2 regions of the Alteromonas fortis genome follow, and region 2 is predicted to be linked to the other one. Evidence: predicted binding sites of a transcription regulator. Region 2 holds the regulator's gene; the other holds the start of a gene.
What was found. Region 2 encodes FNR, which switches genes on or off when oxygen is low (the NO sensors DNR and NnrR bind a similar motif). Its sites were predicted from a motif close to TTGATCTAGATCAA; they were not measured.

Region 1 (16,406 bases), 650 kb from region 2:
GTTTGCCAACCGCTTCAATCATTTCAATGGAAACCAGCTTGTCGTATTTACCGTCGAGTAGACGATAATCTTTTTTAAGTAACGTAATTTTACTTTCTAGACCTTCTCGTGCAATCCAGTCCTTTGCCCAAGCGTGCTGTTCTTCTGAAATGGTGGTTGTTGTTACGTTGCAGCCGTAATGTTTTGCCGCAAAAACAGCTAGGCCGCCCCAGCCAGTGCCTATTTCTAAAAGGTGGTCTGCTTCAGAAAGTTGTAATTTGTCACAAATGGCTTTTAATTTGTAATTCTGCGCGTCGTTTAGCGTTGCATTTGTATCTGGGTATATTGCTGATGAATACATCATTGTTGGATCAAGAAAGCGGGTGTAAAGCTTATTGCCCAAGTCATAATGCGCTTCAATGTTCTTTTTAGCTTGGTCTTTTGTGTTTCGACGCGCAAAATGTTGAATTTTATTGATGGGCATGGTCAGCCACTTGAACTTATTTTCCCACTCATCTAGGGTGGGTAAGTTCCGTGCGAAAATCCTTACTACGGCTGTTACATCGTCACTGTCCCACAAACCATCCATGTACGCCTCGCCAGCCCCCACACTGCCGCCAAGTAACAACTGTCGATAGGCTTGCACATCTTTGATATTTACCGTAGCGCGCAGGTCGCTTTCGTCTGTGCCGAAACGCGCAACGACATCGCCGTTTTCTTGGATAGTTAAGCGACCAAATGGAAGCTGATTTAAACACTTCAAAAATAGTGTTCTACAAGTTTTATCTACAAAAGAGACCTCTGAGGTGGTCAGTAGTACAGATTCACCGAAAGACATTGTTATTGTTCCTGACTCTTTTCTGGGTGTGTATATAGTGGCGTTCGTTTTAGCAATAGCTTAAGCGCGTGCCAATAGATTCCGGCCACGGTTTTTATTGTCATACTGGGTATACGTTTAAGTGCAGCAGATAGATTCGCATTATCTAAAGTAAATTTGGTCAAATTAATCCCAGCGCTAAATTCTTTGTCTTCTCTTACGCAATCCATCGCTAAAGAAAGTCTAGACGAAGGCTGGGAAATCGACCATTTATAGGTCATATCCATAGGGTTAAAAGGCGACACGTGAAAAGCCTTAGGCGTATCGGCTTGGCTGTCTAGGTTTACAAGATAGTGATGGCGCTCATTCCAAGGAGTATTGCTAACCTCGGCAAGCATATGGGTGTATTTACCCTCTGCGTTGCGAAGGTAATAAAAATTCACCGGGCTAAAATAAAGCCCCCACATGCGTAATTGGCCAAGCATGAAAACGTCGCCGCTTAGCGCCTTACCATCATTTAATTCGGTCATTCTTTGCAACACGGCTTGTTTCAAAGGAATAGAAGCGTCGCCTAAATAGTCTTCTCGCTTGAATCGAACTCGTGCTTTGGAATGCGCGCTAAAATACTTCAGCGTATCCGATAGCTCGTTAAGTTCGTCGCTTTCAAGTTTTAACCAAAACAGATAAATGTCGTAGTCAAACTTGTGTTGGGTAGGCTTGAAACGTTGATGGTATACCTTGCCCTTATATATCGCGCTTTCTATCACAGGGCTTCACCAAAACGAGCACAAACGTCTAGTGCACTGGTAACGCCGTCTTCATGGAAACCGTTGTACCAGTAGGCACCACAGAAATGTAAGTTATCTACTCCGCAAATCTCATTTCTTCGTGACTGCGCTTCAACCATGTTGGCACTATACTGCGGGTGCGCGTATTGGTAGCTTCGCAAAATACTCTTTTCGTCGATTTCAGGCGTATTATTCAGCGTTACACAATAAGTATTCTCTGCTTCTAATCGCTGGAGAATGTTCATATTGTAGGTGACAGAAGCGGGGCGGGCTTCCTCGCTTGCGTCTTCTTTTAAGCTGTAATTCCAACTAGCCCACGCCAACTTCCTTTTAGGTAATTGGTCAGTGTCTTTGTGCATTACTACATCATTTTCCGCATAGGGAATATTGCCTAGAATATCTTTGTGCAGTGAAGTAGGAGAATGAATCATTTTTAGCGCTTGGTCACTGTGACACGCAAACACGACATGATCGAAGGTCGCAACTGCACCAGATGAATCGGTAACTTCCCACTTATCATCGCTTTTGACCACAGAAATTACCGCCGTGGATAATTTAATTTTAGACTCAAAAGGCGCAATCAGTGGGGGGATATATTGGCTTGAGCCACCTTTAATTGTGTACCACTGTGGTCGGTCAGTAATATTGAGCAGGCCATGGTTATTAAAAAACTGCAGGAAGAAGGTTAACGGAAACTTCCTCGTCTGTTCGAGGCTACTAGACCAAATTGCTGCGCACATAGGTAGTATATAGTAGCGCGCGAAATCGTCGCTTAGCCCTAATTCTTTAATAATATCTTCCAGCGTTAACGAAGACGTGTCGCGCTTATCAGCCACCATGGCTTTACACGCTTTATTGAACGTCAGTATGTCTCTAACAATGCGCCAAAACTTAGGTCGAAGAATGTTACGTCGCTGTGCAAATAAGCTGTTTAAGTTATTACCGTTGTATTCTAGGTTTGCTTTTTTACTCATAACAGAGAAGCTCATCTCTGTTGGTTGGTAGTCAACGTTTAGCTGAGTAATAAGCTTTATGAAGTTCGGGTAAGTCCAGTCATTAAAGACGATAAAACCCGTATCAATATGATGTGTCTGGCCGTTATCATCGATTTTCTTTGTTGCCGTGTGACCGCCAATGTAGTCATTCGCTTCGTAAACGGTGATGTCATGCTGTCTATTTAAAAGGTGTGCGCAGGTCAACCCTGAAATACCTGTGCCTATTATGGCAATCTTATTATTCATTCTTACTTCTCTTATTGTTTTTTTCGCATGGCCACGGATAAGCGCTTTTGAATTGGCGTCGGCAATATGTGCATAAATCGCAGAATAAACCCAAAGAAGCGAGGAAAGAAAACGGTTTGCTTGTTACTTTCTATTCCTTTTAGCATGGCCTCAGCGGCTTCTTCAGCGCTAATTTTCATCGGCATTTCAAAGTCGTTCTTGTCGGTTAAAGGTGTTTCAACGAAACCGGGCGATACTGCCTGTACTTTCACACCTCTATGGTGAAGATCGACTTCTAAAGACTTCGTAAAATAATGAAGGGCAGCTTTACTAGAACCATAAGCTTGCGTGCGTGTGAAAGGTAATAGACGGGCCATACTGTCGACTATCACTAGCTTGTCGCCATCTTTTAATCTCGGGAGAAGCGCATCAACACAGTGGACTACTCCGAAAAAATTAGGCTCGAAAACGCGGCGGAACATGTCTGGTTCGAAATCTTCAAGGTCGACATACTCACAAGTACCAGCATTAAGTACAGCAATATCGAACTTAACATTTGCTAATGCTCGCTTTGTATCTTCCACATCTGACACATCAAACTGACAAGCGCTAATATTACTATGTTTGCTAAGCTCATCGAGGGCATCTTGGTTTCGTCCACAGGCAATGACATTATACCCATTATCTGCACACTTGATTGCTAATGCCTTACCTATTCCAGATGTTGCGCCAGTAATTAAGATACTCTTCATTTTGCCAGCTTCCCTTTTATCTTTTTGATTATAAAACCTAAGATAGGTACGTGCTCGTAAACCATTTTGCCCAAGTCGTAATAATCTTTGTGGTAAATGATGATGTCATCGGCAACGCCAAGTTGCGTTGTACCGTCTAGCGTTATCTTTTTAGTCTTGTTTTTGAGGACGAGGGTCATTGTCCAGTTTATGACGTGAGTCACCTCGGATTGACTTTGGTTATTTTGTACAGAGCACTGGAAAATGTTCGCTATATCGAACTTGCACGTTTCGGCCTGGGTAAGAAGGTTAGAAAAGTAGCTTTTAACTTCGTCTATTCCGTTATGCACAGTGATGGGATCGATAAATGTAATATCGCTGGCATAGATGTCTTCCAAGTCATCTGGAGATATCTGACATATATCTGTGTAAATTTTACAAAAGCGCGCGATGACATCCATATAGCATCCTTCACGTTAAAATATTAGGTACCGGTTGACAGATAAGTTGTGACTTTCTTTTAATCTCTCGACCATTTTTTGATTATCGATTGCAAGTCTCTGATATCAAATCTGTTAGTATTTTTATACAAAATCTAAATTACATTAATTGCTGAACTTAAGATCATGTTTTTCAGTTTATCTGTGAAAAATTTTCCCATTCGATCCTATTTGTACTCGGTCGCGTAAGTATTTTCGTGTTTTCGGAAGTGTTGAGTATGAGTGTAGAACGTTTTCCCTTATTTCCTTTATCTGCGCATCTTTTGCCTGAAGGCAGAATGGCGTTGCGTATTTTTGAGCCTAGGTATGTGCGTATGGTTAAGCAGGCATGTGCCGAAAATAAAGGCTTTGTGATGTGTATGCTAAATGCAAACGGTGACAAAGATTCAAATGAACATATCCATAAAATAGGGACATACGCACAGGTTGTTGACTTTGATATGCTCGACGATGGGTTGCTTGGCATAAAGGTTGCTGGTTCTCACTTAGTTGAGGTAAGTAGCATTGAAGTCGAAAAAGACGGTCTTCGCACTGGAAGTTGTAAGGTGTTAGCGCCTTGGAAATGCGATTTGGCCCCTCAACAAATAGCGCCTATGGACGAGCGGCTTAAAGAAATATTTGGAAATTACGAAGAACTGGCGTCGTTATACGACTCACCAAAATTTGATTGTCCCAACTGGGTATTAAATAGATGGTTGGAGTTACTGCCAGTGGATGGCTCGCAAAAACAGCATTTTTTAGCACAAAGAGAATGTACTAGTTTGGTAAATTATCTTTCTGCACTGATTGCCTAGTTTTGAGAGTTGAAGTTGACATTACAAATTCGTAATCCAACATTTGCGTTTTTCGCAAACGTTTTAAGTCAGAACGTCGTAGAATGATACAACCAAAACGGAAAAGCGGACGAATCTTATGTTAGTTGGAATTCCTTTGGAACAAAGCAACAGCACAATCAAACCTAAAGAATGTGCTACTGAAATGTCTGATTACCTAGTGGCGGTTGCTGACGCCAGATGCAAACGCTCCTTTGCTAGAGTATTTAATTACTTCGCACCTCGCTTACGTTCATATGCTTTAAAACAAATGGGTAATGAAGCGTTAGCTATGGAGCTTGTGCAAGATACTATGTCAAATGTTTGGCAAAAAGCGCACCTTTTCAACGCTGAGAAAGGGTCTCCATCGACATGGATATTCACAATTGCGCGTAACATACGCTTTGATATGTTGCGTAAGTTGCAGAACCGAAAAGAAGACGTATGCTCTGATGACCTGTGGCCAGTGCTTTGTGAGCAAACTGCAGATGCTAATGAGGCGCCACTTGACGAGCAAGTTACTTTAGAGCAAATTGGTCACTTGTTTGAATCACTGCCGGTAAAACAAAAAGCGGTAGTTGAAGCTATCTACATTGATGGCAAGTCTCAACAGGAAGTTGCCGATGAACTTTCCATTCCGTTAGGGACGGTAAAGTCACGCACGCGTTTGGCGCTTCAACGATTAAAGGTCATGTTAAACGATAATGATTAGGTTTCATCCCAGTGCCCAACAACTTAGAGATTTCGTTGAGGGCACGCTGTCACCTGCTATATCTTTAATGGTTTCAGCACATTGTGATATGTGTCCGAAATGCCAACGATTTGTTGAGATTGAGACAGAAAGCTTAGCGGCACAAATGGTGTCATCTGTAAGCGAAAATGCTTTCGCGGCTTCTGATGCTTCCCTTCAGTTTGGCGATATGTTTTCACAAATTACACAACTCCCACAAATCGCTGACGGCAGTGTTGAAACTGCTGGTGTTTCTGAATATCGAGAATCTTTTAAAAAGCCTCTTGCACCATCTAAATCAGAAAAATTAAATACTATTGAATTGGATGGCAGGACGTTTACTTTGCCTAGAACCCTTCACCGGTATATCGACAAGACCGGGAACTGGTCTAGTTTAGTCGGTAAGCTATGGCAGGCCCCAGTTGATTTAGGTAATCAGGGTGTAGCCAATTTTATATTTATGGGCGGTGGCGGTAGTGTGCCAGAGCATACTCATCGAGGAACCGAATACACGCTAGTTATTGATGGTGAATTTAGCGATGGACTTAGCCGCTATGATACCGGCGACTTTATTTTCATGGATGGTGAAAAGACCCATACGCCCAAGGCTGAAGGAAAAGACGGTTGCTTAGTATTTAGTATTGTAGATCAGCCACTACACTTTACTTCCGGTTTAGCGAGACTATTAAATCCATTTAGCCATCTCTTCTTCCGCTAAGGTTTAAAACAATTGCTTGTCTGCTTCTTTGCTTACAATCGCTAAATAACAAAAAACGCACTTAAGTGCGTTTTTTCGTTTTAAATATTAATGTTCAATAGTCGTTCGCGCTTCGAACTTGCTTAGACTAGCTAATAAACTCGCTATCCGGATAGTTAAGTCTAAGTGTCTTCATGGCGTTATCACGAAGCTCAGTTAGACCAAGCTGTTCATAGCTTGAAACCATAATTTCCAGGGCTTGTTGGACCTGCGTAGTGTTCGGGAAGTGCTCAATAACATAGCGACCACGGTTGGCAGCAGCAACATACGCCTCCCTTCTCATGTAGAAACGTGCAATTGCAATTTCATAACGTGCCAAGCGGTCTTTAATATGAACCATACGCTGCTTCGCATCAGCCGCATACTTGCTATCAGGATACTGCTGAATCAAACGACGAAAGTCTTCAAACGCTGCGCGAGATTTTGATGGGTCTCTATCAGTACGATCGATGTTCATTAACTCTTGGAATAGGTTACTGTCTGATTCCATGTTAGTTAAACCACGCATGTAATATGCGTAGTCAACATCCGAATGATTAGGGTTAAGACGGATAAATCTGTCGATAGTGGCAAGTGTTTCTTCATTCTTACCCGACTTGTAGTAGCTGTAAATAAGATCTAGCTGTACTTGGTGAGACAGTGGTCCAAACGGGTAACGGGAATCTAGCGCACTTAACGTTTGAGCAGCAGCGCTAAAGTTACCGACTTCCATGCTTTGCTTTGCTCTGTCATACAGTTGCTGTGCACCCATGTTAGCTAAAACGGCTTTCTCTTCTTTATCTGAAAAACTACATCCTGCGACAGATACCATAGCGCCCAATAAAACGGGAGCCAGTAGACGAAATGATTTCATAATAATTCTATTTTCCTGCTAAACAGTTTAATACTTCGCTGTCTAAGCTCATGTGTTAAACAACAACACTTTAATTGCATTCTAACGTACTAACGACGAGAAAAACCATACAAAAACGTAAACAAGGCAGTGTACAGCGTGAATACTTGTTATAATACCCTTTTTTAGACGTAATCAATGGTGTTATGACACAGTCGCCGAACACAATACAATTAGAAGCTTCAACGGAAGCTGCGCATTTTGGTTTACGCTTAGATCAGGTTTTGGCTGATTTGTTCCCTGAATATTCTCGTTCTAAGTTAAAAACTTGGATTCAAGACGGGAATGTTTCGGTAAATGGTGAAGTAATCACCGTTCCACGACACAAAATGCAAATGGATGAACTCATTACTGTACAAGCCGAAATGGACGTGCAGGTAACAAGTGTTGCGCAAGACATTGCGCTAGATATTGTTTACGAAGATGAGCATATTTTAGTTATAAATAAACCTGCTGATTTGGTCGTGCATCCAGGTGCGGGAAATCCAAGCGGTACAGTGCTTAATGCATTGCTAAATCACTATCCTGAAATTGACAAAGTTCCCCGAGCAGGCATTGTCCACCGTCTTGACAAAGACACTACGGGTCTGATGGTAGTAGCAAAAACAATACCTGCGCAAACGCACCTTGTGGATCAGCTACAGCGCCGTGAGATGAGCCGTGAATATGAAGCCATCGCTTTAGGTACTATGGTTGCGGGTGGTATTGTAGATGAACCTATCGGCAGGCATGCCACAAAGCGCACGCACATGGCAGTTCGCGAAATGGGTAAACCAGCAGTAACGCATTATCGCGTTATTGAAAAGTTCCGCGCTTATACTCACTTGCGTTTGAAGCTTGAAACCGGTCGTACGCACCAAATCCGCGTACATATGGCGCATATAAAGCATCCGCTGTTAGGCGATCAGGTGTACGGCGGGCGTCCGCGTTTACCTAAAGGTGCGTCTGAGGAATTTATTGCTGCACTTCGCGGATTCCAGCGACAAGCGTTACATGCCGCTCAGCTATCGCTATTCCATCCTGAGACCGAAGAGTGGATGACCTGGAAGGCACCTCTGCCTCAAGATATGCAAGACTTGCTTAAGGCGGTGAAGAAAGACTCTGCAGACAACCCGCAAGATATGCTTTAAGCAGATGACACTATGACATTTTCAGCTGCAAATTCACCTATTACGTCATCGTTGGATTTAATCAGTCCGGCATGGTCATGCCCCTCTAACATTGTCGCATATACAACGACAAGATTGGGGGGCGGTAGTATGGGGGATTTTGCAGGTCTAAATGTTGGTGCACACGTGGGGGATGACCTTTTATTAGTTAAAGCCAATAGAAGCCTGATCCCACACAGCGAAAAGATAACGTGGCTAGAGCAAGTACACGGTAATCGCGTAGTGTCTCTGCCAAGCGTGGATACCACTGCGGATGCAGCGTACTCTTCTTCCAAGTCACACTTTTGTGCGGTGATGACCGCAGACTGTGTGCCCATCTTGTTGTGTGATGAAAGTGGTGAACAAGTAGCTGCAGTGCATGCCGGCTGGAAAGGTCTTGAAACAAACATTATCGCCAATGCCGTTGGACACTTTAGCTGTAATGCTAATAAGCTCATAGCGTGGATAGGACCTGCAATTAGCGGCGCTTGCTATGAAGTAGATGCACAGTTGGCAAGTAAATTTAGCCACATAGATGGCGCTATTGCCAATGGTACTAATAAAGGGAAGTACTTATTAGATTTACCTCTAGTAGCACAGATGCAATTGCAGCAAACTGGCGTTGAAGATATTACGCAAAGTAACCTGTGTACTTACACTGACGAGCGACGCTTCTATTCGCATCGAAGAGCTACTCACCAAAACAAACGCACAACTGGGCGAATGGTTAGCGTAATAGGTATGCTTTAGATACCCGGCCCCAAGGGCAGTAGTTCTTAATCCCATCATTTATTTGCGCTACATCAAAATTCCTACAGTATTTGTTATCTTTTTGGCTAACTTTTCAATCTCGTACTTGAATCGCAATTGAGCAGCCTACATAACTAGAACATAAAGAATACCATTGCGCATAGATCATTACCTACTCTGCGAGAGTTAAAATGTTCGTAACCGCGGCGTGTTACCGCAGGTATAGTTGTTCACTTATTAGGTTGAGATTATGAGACTAGATAGATTTACCAGTAAATTTCAGCTCGCGATATCCGATGCTCAATCACTCGCATTGGGGCGAGATCATCAATATATTGAACCTGTCCATTTAATGACTGCCATGCTCAACCAGCAAGGTGGTTCAGTACGCCCGTTGCTTGATCAAGCAAACATCAATGTCAATGCGCTACGCTCCGCATTGAGCCAAGCAATTGAACGCCTACCTCGAATCGAAGGCATTGGTGGCGATGTCCAATTAAGTAAAGACAGTGGCATTCTACTTAACCTTTGCGACAAGATTGCTCAGCAACGAAAAGACGAATATATCACTTCTGAAATCTTCGTTTTAGCGGCTCTTCAGGATAAAGGGCGGTTGGGTGAAATTCTTAAAAGCCTTAATATCAATAAAGACGCTATTGAAAGCGCGATAGATGACATGCGGGGTGGACAAAAGGTTACCGATCCCAACGCAGAAGACGTACGTCAAGCGCTTGAAAAGTATACCACAGACCTTACTGAGCGAGCAGAACAGGGCAAGCTCGACCCGGTGATTGGGCGAGATGACGAAATTCGTCGAACGGTTCAGGTGCTTCAGCGCAGAACCAAAAACAACCCCGTGCTTATTGGTGAGCCTGGGGTGGGTAAAACGGCTATTGTGGAAGGTTTAGCACAGCGCATCATTAACGGCGAAGTGCCTGAAGGTTTGAAGAACAAGCGCGTTCTTGCCCTCGACATGGGCGCATTAGTGGCGGGTGCTAAATACCGCGGTGAGTTTGAAGAACGTTTGAAGGCAGTACTAAACGAATTGGCTAAAGAAGAAGGCCGCGTCATTCTATTTGTTGACGAACTGCACACCATGGTAGGTGCCGGAAAAGGCGATGGTGCCATGGATGCTGGGAATATGCTTAAACCCGCGTTAGCCCGTGGTGAACTGCACTGCGTGGGGGCAACCACTTTAGACGAATATCGCCAATACATTGAAAAAGACGCAGCGCTTGAGCGCCGTTTCCAAAAAGTATTGGTTGAAGAGCCAAGCGTGGAAGACACCATTGCTATTCTTCGAGGCTTAAAAGAGCGTTATGAGCTCCATCACTCAGTAGATATTACCGACCCCGCTATTGTCGCAGCGGCAAGTTTGTCACATCGTTATATCAGTGACCGTCAATTGCCGGATAAAGCCATTGATCTTATTGATGAGGCAGCTTCTAGCATTCGATTGCAAATAGACTCTAAACCTGAGGACATGGATCGATTAGAGCGACGTATCATCCAGCTTAAGTTGGAAGAGCAAGCGCTTGCTAAAGAGACAGATGATGCGAGCCATAAGCGCCTTGAAATGATTGAACTTGAGCGCGAGCAGGCAGAAACCAAGTATGCAGAGCTTGAAAAAGTGTGGGTGGATGAAAAAGATGCCATGCAGGGCACCCAAACCATCAAAGGGGAGCTTGAACAAGCAAAGCTAGATTTAGAAATTGCCCGTCGAGCATCTGATTTGAATCGTATGTCGGAACTTCAGTACGGCCGTATCCCTGAGCTTGAAGCAAAGTTAGAGCAAGCGGCTGAAAATGAGACCCGAGAGACCACGTTACTTAAAAACAAAGTAACAGACATTGAAATTGCTGATGTACTCTCTCGATGGACAGGTATACCTGTAGCGCGAATGCTTGAGGGCGAGCGAGAGAAGCTGTTACGCATGGAAGACGTACTTCATAAACGGGTAGTTGGGCAAGAAGAAGCTGTTGAAGCAGTATCAAATGCTATTCGCCGCTCACGTGCGGGGCTTGCCGATCCGAACCGGCCTATCGGCTCTTTCTTATTTTTAGGGCCAACTGGCGTGGGCAAGACGGAGTTGTGTAAAGCTTTGGCCGGCTTCATGTTCGACACTGAAGACGCTATGGTGCGTATCGATATGTCTGAGTTTATGGAAAAACACTCGGTCGCACGCTTAGTCGGGGCGCCTCCTGGCTATGTTGGCTATGAGGAAGGTGGCTACCTAACCGAAGCGGTACGTCGCAAACCATACTCGGTTATTTTATTGGATGAGGTTGAAAAGGCACATCCAGACGTATTTAACATTCTGCTTCAAGTGTTGGATGACGGCCGTTTAACTGATGGCCAAGGTCGCACGGTAGACTTTAAAAATACCGTGGTGATCATGACGTCTAATTTAGGCTCAGACATCATTCAAGATAAACACAACGAAAGTCAGTATGACGATATGAAAGCGTCGGTAATGAACGTTGTAGGGCAGCATTTTAGACCTGAATTTATTAACCGCGTCGATGATATAGTGGTATTCCATCCGTTAGGTAAAGAGCAAATTAAGTCTATTGCTAAAATTCAGCTTGCTTCCTTAAGAGCACGACTAGCGGAAAAAGGTTACAAACTTACTCTTTCTGCTGCGGCAATGGATAAATTAGCAGACGCAGGTTTCGACCCTGTGTTTGGTGCACGGCCACTTAAGCGAGCGATACAAGTGCAGGTGGAAAATCCACTCGCACAGCAACTGCTAGCGGGTGAATTAATACCGGAATCAACCATTCGTATTGATGCTGACGAAAGTGGTCTATTTGTAGTAAGCAGTTAATCATCAAGCCAAATCTTTAATTCAAAGGCACTGGAGACAGTGCCTTTTTTATTGCTTTATTATTGCCTTGGCACTGTCTTTTCCTTTAGTTTACTTGCTAGAGCAATTTCAGCATGAGTGTTAGGAGTCATACATGGAAACAGCCCCAATTATTAACGCATTTAAACGCGTACTAGGGGAAAGCAACCTTGCCGTTGGAAAACGTGAGACTGAGCATTACAGAAAAGGGTGGCGCTCGGGCGAAGGTGAGGCATTGGCCGTGCTGTTTCCAAACACGCTAATGCAATATTGGGAAGTGCTTAAGGTTTGCGTTGAATATAACTGCATCATCATTATGCAGGCAGCCAAAACCGGGTTAACGGAAGGTTCTACACCAAGCGGAGACGATTACGATAGACCTGTGGTAGTTATTAACACCCTAGCAATGGATGATATCGTTCTAATAAATGATGGTAGGCAGGTATTGAGTTTTCCTGGGGCAACCTTGTTTAAGCTTGAAAAAATGTTAAAGCCCCTTGACCGCTCGCCACATTCGGTTATTGGATCGTCCTGTTTGGGGGCGTCTATCGTTGGTGGTGTAGCTAATAATTCTGGTGGCGCATTGGTTAAACGAGGCCCCGCTTATACGGAGTTGTCGCTATTCGCTCAATTAGATGCTAACGGTGACTTAAAGCTGGTGAATCACTTAGGGATAGACTTGGGTGAATCACCTGAAGAAATTATCGGTAATCTCGCATCAGGCAACTTTCCAAAATCACTCCCAGAAACGAGTGAAAAAGCGTCAGCTAGTGACTATGAAGAGCTCGTTCGAGATGTAAATGCTAGTTCGCCTAGTCGCTTCAATGCTGACCCATCAAGACTATATGAAGCCAGCGGTTGCGCGGGTAAAATTGCCGTTTTTGCCGTTCGCTTAGATACATTCGAAGTACCAAAAAAAGAACAAACGTTTTATATCGGTACAAACGATGCTGGTGTACTTACCCGTATACGCAGAGACATTTTGTCGACGTTTGAAAATATTCCTGAAGTAGGTGAATACCTGCATAGAGAAATGTTTGATATTGCAGATGTGTATGGCAAAGACACGATATTGAGTATTGAACGTTTGGGTACAGATTCACTACCTAAAATGTTTGCACTTAAAGGGCGGGTGGATGCTGTGCTTAACAAACTACCTTTTATGCCTCGTTACCTAAGCGACAACATTATGCAGTTTGTGAGTAAGTTTTTCCCTGACCAAATTCCTACAAGTTTGAGAGCCTACCGCGACAAGTACGAACACCACCTTATTCTTAAGATGAGCGATGGTGGTATTGAAGAGGCAAAGACTCTTTTAGCCAAACTGTTTGCTGAAGAGAAGCTAGATGGTGACTACATTACCTGTAATGAAGAGGAGGCGTCTAAAGCCTTTTTACTTCGCTTCGCAGCGGCAGGTGCCGCGGTGCGTTATCAAATGATGCATCACAAACAAGTAGGGGATATTTTGGCGTTAGATATTGCCCTGCGACGCAATGACAAGTTTTGGGTAGAAGAATTGCCTGAGCACATAGCCAAACATGTTGAAAAGCCGCTTTATTACGGACATTTCTTCTGTCATGTTTTTCATCAAGATTACATACTAAAGAAGGGAAGCGACGCTCACAAAGTCAAAGCAGACATGTTGGCACTATTAGATAGCCGTGGTGCTAAATATCCTGCCGAGCATAATGTTGGGCATCTGTATAAAGCAGAGAGTACTTTACAGCAGTTTTACAGAGAGCTAGACCCTACCAATACCTTTAATCCAGGCATTGGTAAGATGGAGAAGCACAAACGCAATTGTTCGTGCTGTTTATAGCTATATGTGAAGAGAGCCTTAAAGGCTCTCTAATAATGCTCTAGCCTGCGGACGCCTGAAGAAAGGTCGCTCTACATTTACTGCATACTCTAGCTCTTTCTTCGCTTCCTCAGTTCTATTCAATTTTGCTAGCGTGTACCCCAAATGATAGCGAATGTTGGGGTCATTAGCGTCTCTTGCGAAAGCGTCTCTAAGCATTTTAAGACTACCCTCATAATCTCCCTGTAGCGCTTTAATGTGTCCAAATGTGTCTAGTATTTTAGAAGAGTTAGGCTGTAGCTCATAAGCTTGTCGCGCATAGTTTTTCGCGGTAATTAGCGATTTTTCAATATGCATGATAGCTAAGCGATTAAAGGCTTCTGCTGGATTAAGTAGGTTGGGCTCTTCAATAAGTTCTTTATAGAGTGCTGTTGACTCCTCGAACTCTTGTATAAAGAAAAGGTACTGAGCCAGCAGATTTTTCGCCAGCAGGTTATTTTCATTTTCACGAACAAGTTTTCGCGCGGTTTTCAAAAAAACATCAACAAATTGTTCGTTTAATGCGTAGTTGTAGATCGCAATAAATGCCTGTGCAAAAGCAGCATCCACGTCTAGTGCTTTTTCAAAAGCGTCAATTGCTCTTTCATCATTACCCTTATTCGCAGCTAATCTTCCCTTCAGAAAGTGATAGACCGGATTTTCTTGCTGGTTTGCTGGAATGGTCGCTAATAGCGACTGTGCGTTATCGTTTTTCTGTAAATCTAACAATAAGCTGGTATAACGCAAAGTTACAAAAGTACTCGTGTTAGCTATTTCGTAAGCGCGCGCCATGGCACCTAGAGCGCTTTCGCTGTTTCCTACATTGCGAGCTTGGTCAGCATAAGCGATAAGCTTTCCAGCATCGTCGTTAATAAAGTTTCTAACAATGCTTAGCGTTTTTTCAGCATCTGCACGCTGGTTATTCCTTAGCTGAAGCGCAGCTTTACGAAGGAGGTAGTCAGCATTGTCGAAATCATCTTTTATAAGCAAATCTAAATTATACAGTGCGTTCTTGATGTCGCCTTGTTGCTGGTATAAAGATGAAATGCGCTCTCTAGCACCGATATTCGAAGGATTGAGCGTTAATATATCGAGGTAAATTTGCTTCGCGTCTTCTACGGCGCCCGCTTTGGTTAAATTAAACGCCTTTAGCATTAAAGTTTCGTTATGCTGAGGGGACAAAGCAAGTAGCTCTTCTACAAGTTGGTTAGATTTATCTACATTCCCTAAACGACTCTCTGTAGCTGCTAAATTGAATTTTGCTGGAAAGAGGGTAGGGTTCTGTGCCAGCGCCTTTTCAATATTGGTTTTAGCTTCTTCTAACTGACCTTGTCTAATCAAGATGCCGGCTTTAAGGTTATATACTTCAGCTTCATCAGGAAAAAGCTTACTGAGTAAATTTGCACCCTTCAGCGCATTATCGAATTGCTGCGCTTGTAAATTCATTAATGAATAAGTGAATAGAAAACCAGCGTTATCTTTGTAGGTCGGCAAATTCTTTTCAAGAATCGATAGCGCTTCGTCCTGCTTACCTCTGGCAGCCATTAATTTAATCTTGAAAAGCTGAAGCTTGTTCTCATTAGGGTATTTGTATTCAAGATTTTGCAGTAGGCGTTCAGCTTTAAACGCTTTGTTTTGGCGAATAAATAAGTCACCTAGAAGAAGTGCTGAGTCAGGGTCTTCCATTAACGTATCTTGATGGCGTTCAAGCAGTGCAAGCGCTTGTTTGTCTTGCTGTGTTGCCATATAGACTTGGCTTAGCATTAATACAGCCTGCAGGTCATCAGGCTCCTGCTGCAAGTAAGCATTAAAGTCCTTTGCGGCTGTTTCCATGTTGTTATTAAAGAAGTTCGTTAAACCACTGATATACAGCAACATGGGTTGAGAGGTTATCAGCTCAGGGTCAAGCTGCGCCATGAAGTCGTTAAGTTCTTTTAGCTTTGCATTATCAATAGCTTGCTGGTTGTCTCTACTTTGTAGCCAGCTGTTGAGTAATATGGCTAGCGGATCGTTCGGCGTGTCCTCAATAATTTCATCAACGAATAGCTTCGCGGTATCGTAGTCTTTTGCTTCTAAGTACAAGTCTACAAGGTTACGTAGCGCAATAGGATCGTCGCGGTTAAACGTTAGAGCTTTTTGTAAATGCGCGGTTGCTGCGTCAGTATCTCCCTGTCGGTAAGCAAGCTGGCCCTTCAATCGCCATGTTATTGCGTTTTCTGGTTCTAACAACATGGCTTTATTGATAAGAGAGTTTGCTTTAGATAAATCTTCGTTTTGAAGGGCAATAGACGCTAGACCATTAATGGCAGGTACGAAGTCTGGCGAAAGGGAAACGATGCTGTTGTAGTCGCGTAAGGCGCACTGCTCGTCTTCCAATCTAATACACGCGGTTGCACGAATCATCAACCATTCACGCTCTGCTTCACCTGACAGCTTGTCTGAGTCTAAAAAGTCCACAATCTTTTGATACTTGTTTAGAAATAGCCATGTGTTGCCAAGCGGTTCTGCCAGAAGGTTAATGTCAGCACCCATTTCAAGTGCTTCTACAAACTCCATTTCGGCCGCGGTTAAGTAGCCGTTTATAAGCAACATTTCGCCCA
Region 2 (16,406 bases):
TTAATGCTGTTTTTGCACAAGCAAAAGTCGATTTACGTAAACCTATTATATGCACGTGTGGTTCAGGCGTTACCGCTTGTATCATTGGTGTTGCAGCTCTTATGTGCGGCGCTACGCAAGTTTCGGTATATGATGGTTCGTGGTCTGAATGGGGCGCTAAGACTCAGTACCCTGTAGTTAAAGGCGTGTAAAAGCATAGAAGCCGTGAAGTGCTGAAATCATTTATGTGCGATGTATGCCTAAGCACGATATTATCGCGAATTACAAAATAAACTGAATCACTCGCTTTATTGGAACAGAGTAAAAATAACCTGATGTCAGCTAATCAATCCTTACCCAATATTGTTATTCTCACCGGTGCGGGCATCTCCGCTGAATCTGGGTTAAAAACGTTTCGCGATAATGACGGCCTTTGGGAAAATCACAGCGTTGAAGAAGTCGCTACACCCGAAGCGTTCGAACAAAACCCCAGCTTGGTTTATCGCTTCTATAACGCGCGGCGAGCACAGCTTCAACAAGATGATGTTTTGCCCAACGCAGCACACATGGCGCTTGCTAAACTCGAGAAAGCCTTCGGTCATAAGCTAACGTTGGTGACGCAAAATGTAGATGACTTACATGAGCGTGGGGGAAGTGAGTCGGTTTATCATATGCATGGTAAACTACTGTCGGCCCGCTGTGCTATTAGCCAGCAATCTTTTGATTGGTGTGAAAGCTTTGATCACACCACTAAGTGCCCCTGCTGTAACAGAGTCACCCTGCGACCGGATATCGTATGGTTTGGCGAAATGCCTATGTATATGGAAGAAATATACGATGCGCTCTCACAGGCCGATGTATTTATAGCTATTGGTACATCGGGTAATGTGTATCCCGCTGCTGGCTTTGTTCAGATTGCTAAAGAAAATGGGGCACACACAATAGAAGCGAATTTAGAACCAGGTGTATCCAATGCCTTGTTTGACGAATCACTCACCGGTCCTGCCTCGCGTATAGTTCCGCAATGGGTTGATGAAATAATTTCAAAATATGCGCTGTAGGAGGCGCAAAACATGCAGTATATGAACGAATTTCTTACCATTGCACTGGTACATCTTGTGGCTGTTGCTAGCCCGGGACCTGACTTTGCGGTGGTTGTTCGAAACAGCGTTGCCTATGGTAGACGTATAGCCATGTACACTAGTGTCGGTATTGGACTAGCAATCTTATTGCATGTTGCTTATTCGCTAGTAGGGCTAAGCGTGGTAATTGCTACTACGCCTTGGCTTTTTACCACTTTTAGCTACGCTGCTGCTGCTTATTTACTTTATCTTGCTTTCGGAGCGCTTAGAAGCGGCCCCGTAAAGCAGAAGCAGGATATAGATGCAGAAAAGAAGACATCACAAATCTCGGCGAAACGTGCCGTTTGGATGGGTTTTCTGACAAACGGACTTAATCCTAAAGCGACGTTGTTTTTCCTTTCACTTTTTACTGCCATCATCAGTATTGATACGCCATTTAGCGTAAAGCTTGGTTACGGTATCTACTTAGCATTTGCCACGGGGTTATGGTTTTGTTTTCTTTCCTTCCTTTTAAGTACCAGTAAAGTCGCCGAACTTATTGGCAAAAAAGGCTATTGGTTGGATAGGGCTATGGGCGTGCTTTTAGTCGGGTTAGCAGCTAAGTTGGTGTTGGGTTAACTTTTGTTTATTACACAAGCAGGCATTTATTTTTGTGAATTGGTATAATCGCGCCGATTTTTCTAAAAATATAAGAGAGTTGTGTGAAAGACGTAAACCCAGACCGCCTGAACAATACGTTGTCTAAACAGTATCAATTCGATACTAAAGGTCTTTTGCGCCGCGCTGCCGGTTTAACAAAAGCTAATTTTTCATCATTGTTTCAAGGTAGCCTTGTTTTATTCTTGACCTTTGTGATGCTTGGGGTAATTGCCCAACAGTACATTACCATCAATGACGACGGTAGCTATGTATTCGAGCACCAGTCTATTATCCAGATTGTGGCAATCTGCATTGTGGCGCCGTTACTTACGGGCTTATACATGATGGGCGTTTTTATAGCGCGAGGCGTAAAAACATCGGTTTTTACGGTATTTCAGTTTTTCCCCCTTATATTTCTGGTTGCGTTAACCCAGTTAGTTAGCAGTATTCTTGTGCAGTTAGGCATGATGTTGGTTATCTTACCAGGCGTGTATTTTTATCTAGCGTCGTCTTTTTCTCTTATGTTAGTGGCCGACAGAAAACTAACCCCAATAAGCGCAATTATTCTTTCATGCAGAGTATTCAACGCGTACTGGGCTCAAATTGCCAGTATCTTCGGTGTGCTCTTCTTACTGTTTGTTTCGGTACCACTGACGTTCGGGGTTTCCCTTATTTGGGTGTTACCTTTTTATTTTAGTATGATGGGATTGCTCTATCAGGAACTGATTGGCGAGCAAGGAGTGAGCACGGAAGCATCTGTAAATGATGTGAATGAGTCGAGCTTCGATGCATAAACGAGAAACCTTTAAAATTGTCCTTATAACGCTAGGCGTTTTGGCGGTCATTGTCATTAACGCCATTATTTTTACTAAGGACGAGCCAGATATTTTAGACATACCGCAAACGGTAGAAGCGAAAAAACCGGTGCCTGACTTCTCAGTTTATAGTGACGTAAAAGAAAAAAAAGAGGCTTTTTTTAATTATCTACGGCCCGAGGTAGAGAAGCAAAATGCCTACTTACTTACCTTAAGACATTATGTACAAACCTTGTATAGGAAGGCGTTAGTCAACGAATCGCTTTCAGAAGATGACATGGCTAGGCTTGAATGGCTTGAAGAAGAGTATCGGGTAAAGTCTACACAGCCCTTAAAAACCAAACTATTGGCCTTACTGCAGAAAATTGATGTTTTACCTGAAGAGCTGGTACTTGTTCAGGCTGCGAATGAATCTGCATGGGGAACAAGCCGGTTTGCAAGAAAGGGCTACAACTTTTTCGGTTTGTGGTGTTTTTCAAAAGGGTGCGGTTTCGTCCCAAATCGCCGAAATGCCGGCGCCTCACACGAAGTGGCTAAGTTTGATAGCCTGTCTCGCGCTACGTACACCTATATGCGTAACCTCAACAGACACGATGCCTATGCTGATTTACGAGAGATACGCAGCCGACTGAGAGCTAATCAATTACCCATTACTGGTGTTGCATTGGCTGAAGGGCTAATGAATTATTCCGAGCGAGGAGCCGCTTATGTTGAAGAGCTTCAAACAATGATCCTATTTAACGAGGAGTTTTTATCCGAATGATACGCGCTGCATTATTTCTTGCTTCATCTCTGTTTGTCGGTTTTGCTAGTACATCCGTAACGGCTGAAACGATAGATGTAGAGTACAGCCGTTTCTACAGCCATGTTAAAAAGCTAGATAACGAAGATACCCAAGCGCTTCAGTTTGCGTTTGGTTTTGTCCGAGTAGGTGAAGGGCGTTTATGCGAGGTTAACGGTGCATCTATCGTTACCGATAAAAAAACAATGCCATTAGAAGTTACAGATGAAGGACGTTTTACCGTACCCACTGAAAAAGCACTGAAATTGGCTAATGCACTGGTACGTATTGATTTAAACGAACGTGCGAACGTTTGTGATATGTCGGTGCAGCTTGAAACCAAGCCAGAATACCTTAAACAGTATTACAAAAAAGAAGAACTCAGTTTCTTGTATGAACAGTATGAAGCCTTTTTCAATGAAATGGGGAGCTTTTTGTCTTTTATGATGCCGTCGGTGAAGGGCTTAATGATTCAGTTCGAAGATAAAAATTTAGATTTCGTCACGCCGCAGGGTGTACAAATTAACAATGGTGTTTTGCATTTAGAGCAAGAGTGGATAAATGAGGCGAAAGGCTTAACGCTGCCTCAAGCGCCGCTGCGTGTAACAGCTATGGCGTCTAGTTAATCTACCTTTTGGACAATTAGGTATCAGGTTAGCAACTGATACCTAATTTGCTCAGCAACCCGCGCGATGGTTTCTTCGCCCTTTGCGCACAGTTCTTCCGCCCTATGAAACTCCATAATACCCACATCAGTAAGCTGAGGTTCGATAAGTATATCTGGCGGATCGCCGGCTAAACGTGAACGGGTAACGCGGGCTTGAAGTATCTCAAGTGAGCTACTCATTACGCTCATAATTCCTGGTGGGTTTCGCTTATTCACCTTTGCAGGAACTTCGGTAAATTCTTCTTCGACTTTTTCAATAACATCGGTCGCGATACTTTCTTCAGTCTTCACATCATCAGAAGCATTAACCTGAAGCTGCTCTTCATTTTCCTCTGATGCTTTGTCATCTTTACTGTCTGGCGAAAACCATTGACGCAATACGTTTTGGCTTTTAGTAAAAAAGTCTTCGGTTTTACGTTGGTTTTCTTCGTGATCTTGCCTTAACTTTTCTAATCGAAGCGGGCGAAAATCGGCGTTAAGATTAACTGCAATTACAAAGTCTGCGCCTAACTGTCGACACAGGTTAACCGGTACAGGGTTAACAACTGCGCCATCTACTAACCAGCGATCACCATGTGCCACGGGCGTAAAAAGTGCCGGAATAGCGCAAGATGCTTGAATGGTGTCGCCAATAGGACCTGAATTAAATACCACTTCACGTCCTGTATATAGGTCAGTCGCCACTGTTGCAAAGGGCTTAAGCATTTCTTCATACGAGGAAACACAAAACTCGCTAGCAAGCTTGTCAAAAACTTTTTGTCCGCTAGCAATGCCGCCTCGCCTGAGCCCTACACCCATAAGCGCGAGCACCTGCCAGTCGCTAAGCGAACAGGCCCATTCTTTTAAACCTTCTAACTTGCCACTTGCGTAGGCAGCGCCAACATAAGCACCGATCGAGCAACCAGCTACAACGTCAATTTTAACGCCAAGCTTTTCCAACGCTTCAATTATACCAATGTGAGTCCAGCCCCTTGCGGCACCGGCACCTAACGCAAGTCCAATTTTCATTTACTTTGGTTCCATAATATTTACTACCTCGATAGCGTTATCTTCATCGTTAAGATCTGCACTATTTTCTGTAGTAAAAGAAGGTTCATCAAATCCGATATCACCATCTGCAACGGGGCCGTCTTGGGTGGCAATAGACTTAAAGTCATAAAGGTTACTGTCTACAAGGTGTGAAGGGGCCACGTTTTGAAGCGCGCGGAACATTGATTCAATACGACCTGGGAAACGGCGGTTCCAGTCTTGAAGCATTGCTTTGATATTCTGACGCTGTAGATTTTCCTGTGAACCACAAAGGTTACACGGAATTATTGGGAACTCAGCGGCTTGTGAATATTTCAAAATGTCCTTTTCGCTACAGTAAGCTAGTGGACGAATAACAATATGTTCGCCGTTATCACTAACCAGTTTTGGTGGCATAGATTTTAGCTTACCACCATGAAACATATTTAAGAAGAAAGTTTCTAGCATGTCGTCACGATGGTGACCTAATGCAATTTTAGTCGCGCCTAACTCTTTCGCTGTACGGTACAAAATACCACGACGCAAACGAGAACAAAGCGAACAGGTCGTTTTCCCTTCAGGAATTTTGTCTTTAACAATAGAGTAGGTGTCTTCTTCTACAATCTTGTAGTCAACGCCAATGCTGTCTAAGTACTCGGGTAAGATATGTTCGGGAAAACCAGGTTGCTTTTGGTCAAGATTTACCGCAATAATATCAAAATGAATAGGCGCAATCTTCCTTAAAAACAATAGAATATCAAGCATGGTATAGCTGTCTTTACCGCCAGATAAACACACCATGACCTTGTCGTTGTTTTCAATCATACCGAAATCGCCAATGGCCTTACCCACGTTGCGACGAAGTCGTTTTTGAAGTTTGTTGAAGTTGTACTTTTGCTTACTTTGCGCGGCGTTTAACGTCGGCGCGTCAGCACTGCTTGTGCCTAAACTCATAATTAACTAGCTTGGTTTGTGATAAAGGCGCCATTATACATTAAAGCGCCTTTTCGAGACTATGGCTGTGTGGTTAAATTTATCCAGAAACGTTAAGTACTGATTAAAGCGTATGTGGCTAAGCCCCAGATTTTAACCGCTAAATGCGCAGTTTTTTATGAAAAACGCCCATCGCCGACTCGCCATTTATCGCCACCAAGTGTCTTGATATGCAAGCGCAATTAAGTCGTTAACTACACGGTTATCGGTGATTCAAATCCATCAGGCTTAATTGCTAATACGTCACAATTCAGTTCATCGATAACGTGTTCGGCAGTATTGCCAATAAGCGCTGCTGAAATACCCACCCGTCCCACTGTGCCTATTACAACTAACTCTGCATCGAGTGTTTTTGCTACTTGTGGGATAACTTTTTCAGGTAAGCCTTCTTTCACCACACATTTATTATCTGGTATACCGTATTTGAGTGCGTGACTACGCATTTCCTTCATATGATGGTTTTTTACCGCATCGTGATACGTGTCTGGGTCAAACTCCGGCACTTCGATGGCAATGTTGAGTGGTGTTGAAGGGTAGCTGTTGACTAAATTAACGTTACCTTTCAGCAAAGACGCATAGTCATTCGCGATTAATGTAAGCTTGTCGTTTAGTGCAGCGTGTTCATCATCTTCGCTCCCTACGTTCACTGCAGCAATGATTTCACCGCCTTCTGGCCAATCATGTTCTTTCACGAGTAGAACAGGGCGAGGGCATTTGCGCATTAAGTGCCAGTCCGTAGGTGTAAAGATCACTGAGGCAAGGTCGTCATGTTTTTTAGTAGCTTTTACTACTAAGTCGATTTGGTTATTAAGGGCGTAATAAATAATCGACTCATAAGCACGGTTGTTCCACTCAACCACAATATCGGTCTCTGAAAAGCCTTGTTCTTTTAGCTGGGCAGATAGCCATTTGGCGTGTTCTTTTGTAACGGCATCGCGCATTGATTCACGTTCGTCGGGGCTAAGCATGGTTGTCATATCGTAAGACAAATCATATACCACCATCATAGCGGTAACCGTGGCGCCGGTTTTTGATGCAAGTTCATAGGCACGGCTTAGGGCAGGCTGGTTGTCGCGTTCCGCGTCCACCACGGCAAGAATTCGTTTACACTCAATCATAACGTCTCCTCAACTACAAAGCTTTGTATGGCTGTCGACATCGATATTTTTTCAAAACAGTTTATAAAAACCATTTACATTAACTATAAACGACATTTAAAAAAACGTGAGTTGTTTTGGATCAAGGCGTAAATAATTCGTTGATAAACAAAAAAGGCTACACTGAATTTTACGGGAGCTTTCATGCTCAATGGATGGATATTGTGTAACTCACTAAGGGAATACAGTGAAATTTTAAAGATTAAAACTAAAAAGCGCGCATGTAGCGCGCTTAAGATAAAAGAAGAATAAATTAACCGTTACAAACTACGCTAGGGCCATTTAACGCCTCTAGCTTGGTATTTAACCGGTCAAAATCCAAAATAGAGATCAATTTACCGTCTACCTTGATAATGTTTTCCTTCTGAAAACGACTTAATAGACGGCTAATGGTTTCTATCGTTAAGCCTAAATAGTTGCCGATTTCGTTTCGGGTCATAGTTAGGTGAAACTCTCTGTGCGAAAAGCCACGCTCTTCAAAACGCTGGGAAAGGTGTGATATAAAATACAGCAAACGCTCTTCAGCAGTACGCTTGTTTAAAAGCATGATCATGTCGTGATCTTGTTTTATCTCAGCGCTCATAAAGCTCATGATCTGATGGCGTAGTTTGGGAAATTGAACCGACATTTCATCAAGTGTGTCATAAGGCAGTTCACACACCATGGCGGTTTCTAGCGCAGAAGTGTAACTTTGATGCTTACTTTCACGCAGGGCATCAAAACCAATAATATCACCCGGGAAGTGGAAGCCGGTGATTTGCTCTTCACCTTCTTGATTAGTTACAAATGATTTAAAAGAACCTGTTCTTACCGCAAAAAGGGAACGAAATTTATCGCCAGTTTGAATGAGCGTATCGCCTTTATGAAGCGGCTTTTTGCGCTCGATTATATCGTCAAGAGATTCAATTTCTGTTTTGTTTAGTGCAACGGGTAAACACAGGTGACTAAAGCTACAGTTTTGACAGTGAATAGAAAATTGGCTTCCTTTGCTCATAATGCTTGCTCTTATAAAGACCCCACGACAATAATACACCTATTTTTAAACGATTGCGCCATGAATAAGATAGGCTGCATATATGGCCATTATTACTGCGATGAGTTGTCTAACGTGACTGTTTTGAAAACTACTAACAATATACTGACTGCCTGCACTTGCTGCGAGTAGCGTTGGCAAAGTACCTAAACCGAAGAAAAACATCACGGCGGCGCCTTGTACTGCATTGCCCGCAGCCAAAGACCAAGTAAGTGTTGAATACACTAATCCACAAGGTAACCAGCCCCAGATAAACCCATAAGGGATAGCGCTAAAAGGGGTTTTGAACGGTAAAAAACGCTTAGATAATGGCTGCAGTTTAGAAAACAATCCTTTTCCAGCGTTTTCCAATACCGTTAAACCCGTCCACCATTTACCTAAATAACAGGCTAGCAACAACAGCATAAGGCCGCTAAGCAAAGATAGGGCATAGTTGGCAAGGGGCACGTAGTCGGCGGCTATTTTTCCAAGCGCCCCAGTTAGCGCGCCAGCGATGGTGTAGCTTGCTATACGTCCTATATTGTAGGCTAGGGTATAGGGTAATGCTGAAGCACCTTTTGGTGACACCATTCTTAGCGCTGCCACTATACCCCCGCACATGCCCACGCAGTGAACACCGCCAGCTAAGCCGATAAGAAAGGCTGAGAAATAATTAATCCCCTCCATGCGACTCTTGGCTTTTATCTACTTTACTATCCTGAAATTGCTTGCGTTGCTCAGCGAGCTTTTTTTCCTCAGGCGGAAGGTCATCATCAAACAAAATACTGTAACCCTGACGGTCTAAATCTTCAAACTGATTGGTTTTAACCGCCCAGAAGAATATCACAATTGCCACAGCTACTATGATGATCGCGATTGGTATTAAAACGTAAATTATGCTCATACTATTTGCCCAGAAGTCGCGTAGAGTTTGTCACTACTATGATACTGCTTAATGACATTCCAACAACCGCCATCCACGGTGAAAGCAGGCCTGTTACGGCGAAGGGTAAGATCAGCACATTGTAACCTAACGACCAACCAATATTTTGTCTTATTTTTTGTTTCACTTGGTGCGAGGTTTTAATTAACTCCGGCACAGAAAGTAGCTGGTCGCCTAGCAATATCACGTCGGCAGCAGTCTTCGCAACATCTGTCGCATTACCTACTGCTATCGCTACATCGGCACTAGCAAGCACTGGCGCGTCATTAATACCATCGCCCATCATCATTACCTTGGAGCCCGATTGCTGCATAGCTTGAACCGTTTCGTATTTCTGTTCTGGGGTAAGGCCCCCTTTAGCGGTGGAAATTGGTAAAGGTTTCGTTAGGGAGTCGACGTTTTGCTGTGTATCGCCGCTTAATACAGCTAGGGTATGACTTTTTGCCAATATATCGAGGGTTTCTTGGGTATCGTCACGCAGTGAGTCACGAACTTCAAAAGCCGCCATAATACGGCCTTTGACGGTAAGAAACACATTAGCCGAGGGGTAACCCTCGATAAATGATTGCTGTGATTCGTGAACACTGAATGCTGCTGAGCCCATGCAAAATAGTGTGTCATTAATTTCACCGCTAATTCCACCACCTGGCGTGACTGTAAAATTGGACACTTTGTGTATGGTGTTGCCGTTTGACGTTTTATCACCGCTAACGGCCTTATTATCGCTAAAGGCTTTATCCCCGCTAAAGGCTTTAGCAATAGGGTGCTCAGAGCGAGATTCAAGTGCGCGTGCAATGGAAAACGCGCTGTCGCTGTCTACGCCGTCAGCATACCAGGCGTTTGATATAGTGAACTTACCTTGTGTAAGCGTACCGGTTTTGTCGAGCGCGATAGTGTCAATGCCAGTTATTTGCTCAAGAGCATCGGCTCGCTTTAGCAAAATGCCTTGTCTGTTTAATTTCGCCATAGCGCAAGTGAGCGCTGATGGTGTGGCTAACCCTAAGGCGCAAGGGCAGGTTGCTACTAGCACCGAAATGGTGATCCAAAATGCATCAACACTGCCGTTATAGGCCCAAAAGGTGTAGGTTAACGCTGAAATCAGCAGTACCGCAGTCACAAAATATCGAGAAAAATTATCGGCTATTTGCGCGGCCTTGGGTTTGCTGGCCATCGCACTTGCTTGAAGCCTCACAATTTGATTTACCAGCGCATTTTTAAGTGTTTGCGTAACAGTAATGGTAAGGCTGCCGTCCTGACATACGGTACCACCATATACAACGCTGTTGTTTGTCTTGCGCACAGGGTTAAATTCACCCGTTAGCATAGACTCATCAACCGCAGCGTTACCTTCTGTTACCAGCCCATCAATGGGAATTGTCTCACCGGGCTTAACTAGCACTACATCGTTCACTTTTAGTTGCTTTGCTAAGCATTCAGTAACGCTGCCATCTGGCATTAATTTAGTCGCTGACACAGGAACATACTGCATCATATTGGCAGAAATCTGCGCCGCTCTGTGTCGACTGCGATGTTCTAAGAATCGGCTAAGCAACAGCAGAAAAATGAACATACAAATGGATTCGAAATACACTTCGCCTTGTTCTAGCATGGTAGAGCGAATACCGGCAATATAGGTACCAAATATGGCAAGCGTAACAGGTACATCCATATTAACTGTTCGTGCGCTTAGCGCTTTAGCTGCACCGACATAGAAGGTGCTACCAGAATACAGTACAACCGGGGTGGTGAGTGTAAGGGCAACCCAGTAAAAATACTGTCGTGTTTCTAATTCGATGGCGCCAAACCAATCAAAATACAGCCCCGTCATTAGCATCATCACCTGCATGGTCATGATACCTGCTAGCCCTAACTTCTTAAGAAAGGTCTTTTGTTCGCGTTTATAGCTGGCTTCGTGCTCATCAGGGTGAAATGGAGAGCCAATATAGCCGATACGTTTCAGCGTAGAGAGAATTTGGCTAAGCTTAATTTGAAACGGTGACCAAGTAACTAAAGCCCGACGCTCTTGAACATTTACAGCTACTTGCTTAATGCCTTCAACTTTCGATAATTGCTTTTCAATAAGCCAGCCACAGGCAGCACATGTAATACCCTCAAGTGTCAGCTGAATTTGCTTATCTTGCCCTTCTTCAAACACAAACTCTTCCTGAAGGGAAGGGTCGTCATAGACTTTGAGTTTATCTAGTGTTTCTAAAATACCGTCATCAGATTTTTGTGCAGGTTCGGTCCTAAACTGGTAATAGTCTTCTAAACCATTGTTAACAATAGCTTCAGCTACCGCTAAACAACCTGGGCAGCACATATCCCGATGTTGCCCCAATATGACAGTAGTGAATTTCCCATCGTCTGCGGCTGCTACAGGCAGCCCACAATGGTAACAATCGTGCTTTGTCATTATGGATTGAACTTCATTATACCAGTATGGGGTAGATAGACCGTGTTTTGAATTTTCCAGCTATCATCAATAGGTGTGAGCGATATGCGCCATTTACCGTCTAGGTTTTCTTCAATAAAACCGCGATAAATACCGTTAGCGTCGCGACTTAGTAAAACGCTGACATCACGCTCTTCAAGCGTGACGTGATAAAAGCTTAGCTTAACCGCATTACCTTCTTGAGGAATGCCTGAATGGAACTGCAGCGCGATGCTACCGTCTTCGATGGTTAAATCGGTAGTAATATTTAAACGGCGGGCGATTGCCTCTTTGTCCAAGCGTGCATTAATTGCTTTACCTTCTTTGTAGTAATCGTCTACAACAAGGCTATCTTCAGTAGAAATAGCAAGGTTTAACAACACGCCGCCCATGATCAGGGTAATGATAGGTACGGCAATTAAAAACCAGGGCCAGAATTCTTTATACCAGGGTCTATTCATTTAATTATTTACTCGTCTTTACTTCACTAGCAAGGTCGCTAACAACATATCTATTATTACTAGTGGACAGCCGTATTCGAACTGCATAATAACGATAAATATGGTGTTGGTAATTCTCACCTACAGCGCACTAAATTTGTACGTAATGGCACTGTCTATATGGCTGTATATTCTCATAAAAAAAGCCCCGTAGTAACGAGGCTTTTTAAGATATTTAATGATTTAAATCATTAATCATTTGAAAGGCTGTAAACATACGCTGCAACAACGTGAATTTTGTCATCACCCAAGGTTTTCTTGAATGAAGGCATTACACCGTTACGACCGTAAGTAAGCGTTTCTGTTACCGCTCTGTGGCTGCCGCCGTATAGCCAGATATTGTCAGTAAGGTTTGGTGCACCAAGTGCTTGATTACCTTTACCGTCCATACCGTGACAAGCCGCACACGCTGCGAAACGTGCTTTACCTGCTTCTGCAAGCTGTGGGTCCACATCGCGACCGCTTAAACTAAGTACGTAGTTAACCACTTCTTCGATACCGTCTTCACCCATAGCATCTAGCCATGCTGGCATAGCTGCTTTACGACCAAGCGTAAGAGTTTCTACGATTTTCGCACCTGAACCACCGTACAACCAGTCGTTGTCTGTTAGGTTAGGGAAGCCGCCATTTTGACCACGTGCATCAGAACCGTGACACTGAGAGCAATTTTGTAGGAACAAACGCTGACCTACTTTGTTTGCTTCTGGGTCTTTAGCCAGTTCTTCAACAGGAACTTGTGCATACGCTTCAAAGATCGGGTCGAACTTTTCAGCTGCAAAGTCTAGTTCACGGTCATATTCTACCAGGTAGCCTTGCTCTTTAGCGTCAATACGCGCTTGAGCTGACTCTTCTAGCGATTGAATATTTTGGTTAGAGCTCTTCCAACCTAAAATACCTTCATACGCACCTAGGCCAGGATAAAGCGCTAGGTATAAAAAGCCCCAAACGATGGTCATGTAGAACATAATTGTCCACCAGCGAGGAAGTTGATTGTTCAACTCCTCAATACCATCAAATTCGTGGCCCATTGACTCACCTTCAGCTACGCCAGTCTTGTTAGACAGGCACCAGCGAAGAAGGAAGTAGCAACCAATGATCAACCCTAGGGTTATCACTGAAATCCAAATTGTCCAAAACATACTCATGAGTTCGAGACTCCTGCTAATCTTCTTTTGATTTTTCTTTTTCTTCGTCTGCAAACACTAGGTTCGCAGCTTCATCGAATTTTTTCTTGTTGCGGCTGCTAAACGCCCACCATACAACACCGATGAAGCTTACAAAGACGATGACAGTAAAAATGCTGCCTACAATTCCCTGGTCCATATTATTTCAAATGTGTGCCAAGAGATTGTAGATAAGCAATAAGGGCTTGCATTTCCGTTTTACCCTGTACTGCCGCTTTCGCACCCGCAATATCTTCGTCGGTATACGGAACGCCAAATCCACGGAATACTTCCATTTTTTCAGCTGTTAACTCGCCATTAAGCGTGTTTTCCGCAAGCCAAGGGAAACCTGGCATGTTCGACTCTGGTACCACGTTGCGAGGATTAAGCAGGTGAACTCGGTGCCATTCGTCGCTGTAACGACCACCAACACGTGCTAGGTCAGGACCAGTACGCTTAGAACCCCATAGGAAAGGGTGCTCCCATACTGATTCGCCAGCAACGCTGTAGTGACCATAACGCTCTGTTTCAGCGCGGAATGGACGGATCATCTGGCTGTGACAACCTACACAACCTTCACGGATGTAGATATCACGGCCTTCAAGCTCAAGCGCGGTATATGGACGTAAGCCTGTTACCGGTTCCATGGTTTGCTGTTGAAACATCAACGGCGTAATTTGAACCATGGCACCGAAACTGATAGCGATAAGGATTAATACCGTTAACAGACCGACGTTCTTTTCAATTAACTCATGTGCGTTTTTCATTATTCGTCTCCTTTACTACGCCGGCTGAGTCGCTGGGTCTGCAGCGATACTGCCTTTAGGTGCACGAACGGTTTTCCATGTGTTGTATGCCATAACAAGCATACCCGCTACCACGAAACAACCACCAATGAAACGAACCACATAGAAAGGTTTAGACGCTTCCAATGACTCAACAAAGCTGTAGGTCAAAGTACCGTCAGCGTTTACTGCGCGCCACATTAGACCTTGTAGTACACCAGACATCCACATTGCTACGATGTATAAAACAACACCGATAGTTGCGAACCAGAAGTGCACATTAACAAGCTTGGTGCTGTACATTGCACGCTGACCGAATAGCACAGGAATTAAGTGGTAAATTGAACCAATTGAAACCATTGCAACCCAACCTAGTGCACCAGAGTGTACGTGACCAATTGTCCAGTCAGTGTAGTGTGATAGTGCGTTAACGGTCTTAATTGCCATCATTGGGCCTTCGAAGGTAGACATACCGTAGAAAGACAACGAAACAATAAGGAAACGCAATACTGGGTCGGTGCGAAGTTTATGCCACGCGCCAGATAGCGTCATAATACCGTTAATCATACCACCCCAAGATGGAACGAATAGGATAATAGACATCACCATACCTAGTGACTGAGTCCAGTCTGGTAGGGCAGTGTAGTGAAGGTGGTGAGGACCAGCCCAGATATACAGAGAGATCAGTGCCCAGAAGTGAACAATTGAAAGTCTGTATGAATAAACCGGGCGACCAGCTTGCTTAGGTACGAAGTAGTACATCATACCAAGGAAGCCCGCAGTTAGGAAAAAGCCTACCGCGTTATGGCCGTACCACCACTGCATCATAGCGTCTACTGCGCCTGCATACAGTGAATACGATTTAGTGAAAGATACCGGAATAGCCATGCTGTTACCAATATGAAGAATTGCAACAGTTAACATGAACGCGCCTAAGAACCAGTTTGCAACATAGATGTGCGAAACTTTACGGATTACTAGGGTTCCGAAGAAGTTGATGATATAAGCGACCCAAACCAGTGCCAAAAGGATATCAATTGGCCATTCTAGTTCAGCGTATTCTTTCGAGCTAGTTAAACCCATAGGCAGGGTGATAACTGCTAAAACGATTACGGCTTGCCAACCCCAAAAGGTAAATGCGGCAAGTTTGTCACTGAACAGTCTTACCTGGCAGGTACGCTGAACGATGTAGTACGACGTTGCAAATAGCGCACAGCCGCCGAAGGCAAAAATAACGGCATTAGTGTGCAACGGACGCAAACGTGAGAATGTTAGCCATGGTGTGTCAAAGTTAAGCATAGGTGCAAATAATTGCGCGGCAATGAATACCCCTAGGCCCATACCAATGATACCCCAGACTATGGTCATGATGGTAAATTGCCTAACTACTTTATAATTGTAGTCAGGTTGTGCTTGGCTTATTTCACTCATTTTAATGAATCTTCCACTTCAAATGAACTATGGTCTCCAACTGCCGGAATAGTACGGTCGAGACGTGTATCAGCTAAGGAATAACGCTTCACACCGAGCTCGGAAAGAGTAATAATTATTGTCTCCAAGCCAGTTGGTACGCGGATGATAAGGTTTTTAATTACAAAAAGATACCATAAACTACGTAAGCTTGATCTCCATCAATGAAGAAATACACAAAATTTAAGAAATGCTAAATAACGATAACAATAAACGATCAAAAATTTTACATTCGCAGCTGCCGCTAGTGGCTATTATTATCGTAGCTGTGTGTGTATACCTTGCACATAAATTCCAGTCATCGGCATTAAAAGACACGAGCGTCGTTAATGGAATAGGAAATAGCTGCAACTTTGTCAATGAAACTTGCGAATTCTTAATTGATGAAAAGCTTGCGATAGCATCCTTTTCAACCATGCCAGAACCCGAAGAATCAGTAACAGTTAAACTTATAATTCCCGAAGGGAAGAATATTGAAAGCGCGTGGATTGAAGGCGTAAATATGTATATGGGCAAAATTCCAGTGCTGTTAGATAGTGACGGTAAAGGAAAGTGGTCTGGCTGGTTTATGTTGGGTAGCTGTAGTGAACCCGTGATGAAATGGCAGTTGCGACTGAATGTAGAAGGTATGGACAGTCCCAGCTATCTGTATTTTGTCACCCAACAGTAATTAAAAAATTGTCATTTATATAAACTGAAAGTCCGCAACCAAAGCTGTGAAGCTAATAGCGTGTTATTAGACTAATATAAAAAAGGCCGCCTAATTCGAAGATTAGGCGGCCTATTTATTAAATGTCAACTGATCGCCGAAGCGTTAGGCATATACCTTACATTTGCGACTGCAAATAGTTTTGAAGCCCTAGACGCTTGATAAGACCCAGCTGCTGTTCTAGCCAGTGTGCATGGTCCATCTCTGTATCGTCTAATAAAACAATAAGCATGTCCCGGGTAACATAGTCTTTCTCAGTTTCGCAAAGTGCG

Region 1: a site for FNR is predicted at 9,168-9,181, ahead of clpB (ATP-dependent chaperone ClpB). Genes of this name have one in related genera too.

Annotation. Positions count from the first base shown of each region.
Region 1 covers NZ_LR812090.1:3,025,390-3,041,795, reverse strand. Annotated here, with positions in the region: gene PCAR9_RS13115 (SAM-dependent methyltransferase) at 1-817, opposite strand, end outside; gene PCAR9_RS13110 (DUF1365 domain-containing protein) at 820-1,563, opposite strand; gene PCAR9_RS13105 (NAD(P)/FAD-dependent oxidoreductase) at 1,560-2,825, opposite strand; gene PCAR9_RS13100 (SDR family NAD(P)-dependent oxidoreductase) at 2,837-3,556, opposite strand; gene PCAR9_RS13095 (nuclear transport factor 2 family protein) at 3,553-3,996, opposite strand; gene PCAR9_RS13090 (LON peptidase substrate-binding domain-containing protein) at 4,254-4,829, shown strand; gene PCAR9_RS13085 (sigma-70 family RNA polymerase sigma factor) at 4,948-5,559, shown strand; gene PCAR9_RS13080 (ChrR family anti-sigma-E factor) at 5,552-6,295, shown strand; gene PCAR9_RS13075 (outer membrane protein assembly factor BamD) at 6,423-7,187, opposite strand; gene rluD (23S rRNA pseudouridine(1911/1915/1917) synthase RluD) at 7,373-8,356, shown strand; gene pgeF (peptidoglycan editing factor PgeF) at 8,369-9,124, shown strand; gene clpB (ATP-dependent chaperone ClpB) at 9,375-11,951, shown strand; gene dld (D-lactate dehydrogenase) at 12,085-13,788, shown strand; gene prsT (XrtA/PEP-CTERM system TPR-repeat protein PrsT) at 13,807-16,406, opposite strand, start outside.
Region 2 covers NZ_LR812090.1:2,371,612-2,388,017, reverse strand. Annotated here, with positions in the region: gene PCAR9_RS10260 (sulfurtransferase) at 1-191, shown strand, start outside; gene cobB (Sir2 family NAD+-dependent deacetylase) at 315-1,040, shown strand; gene PCAR9_RS10250 (LysE family translocator) at 1,053-1,679, shown strand; gene PCAR9_RS10245 (YciC family protein) at 1,763-2,494, shown strand; gene PCAR9_RS10240 (glucosaminidase domain-containing protein) at 2,487-3,278, shown strand; gene PCAR9_RS10235 (DUF2987 domain-containing protein) at 3,275-3,922, shown strand; gene PCAR9_RS10230 (patatin-like phospholipase family protein) at 3,946-4,971, opposite strand; gene ttcA (tRNA 2-thiocytidine(32) synthetase TtcA) at 4,972-5,925, opposite strand; gene uspE (universal stress protein UspE) at 6,159-7,082, opposite strand; gene fnr (fumarate/nitrate reduction transcriptional regulator Fnr) at 7,375-8,115, opposite strand; gene PCAR9_RS10210 (sulfite exporter TauE/SafE family protein) at 8,161-8,820, opposite strand; gene ccoS (cbb3-type cytochrome oxidase assembly protein CcoS) at 8,807-9,037, opposite strand; gene PCAR9_RS10200 (heavy metal translocating P-type ATPase) at 9,039-11,489, opposite strand; gene PCAR9_RS10195 (FixH family protein) at 11,489-11,968, opposite strand; gene ccoP (cytochrome-c oxidase, cbb3-type subunit III) at 12,199-13,152, opposite strand; gene PCAR9_RS10185 (cbb3-type cytochrome oxidase subunit 3) at 13,169-13,330, opposite strand; gene ccoO (cytochrome-c oxidase, cbb3-type subunit II) at 13,332-13,937, opposite strand; gene ccoN (cytochrome-c oxidase, cbb3-type subunit I) at 13,953-15,386, opposite strand; gene PCAR9_RS10170 (hypothetical protein) at 15,616-16,095, shown strand; gene bfr (bacterioferritin) at 16,253-16,406, opposite strand, start outside.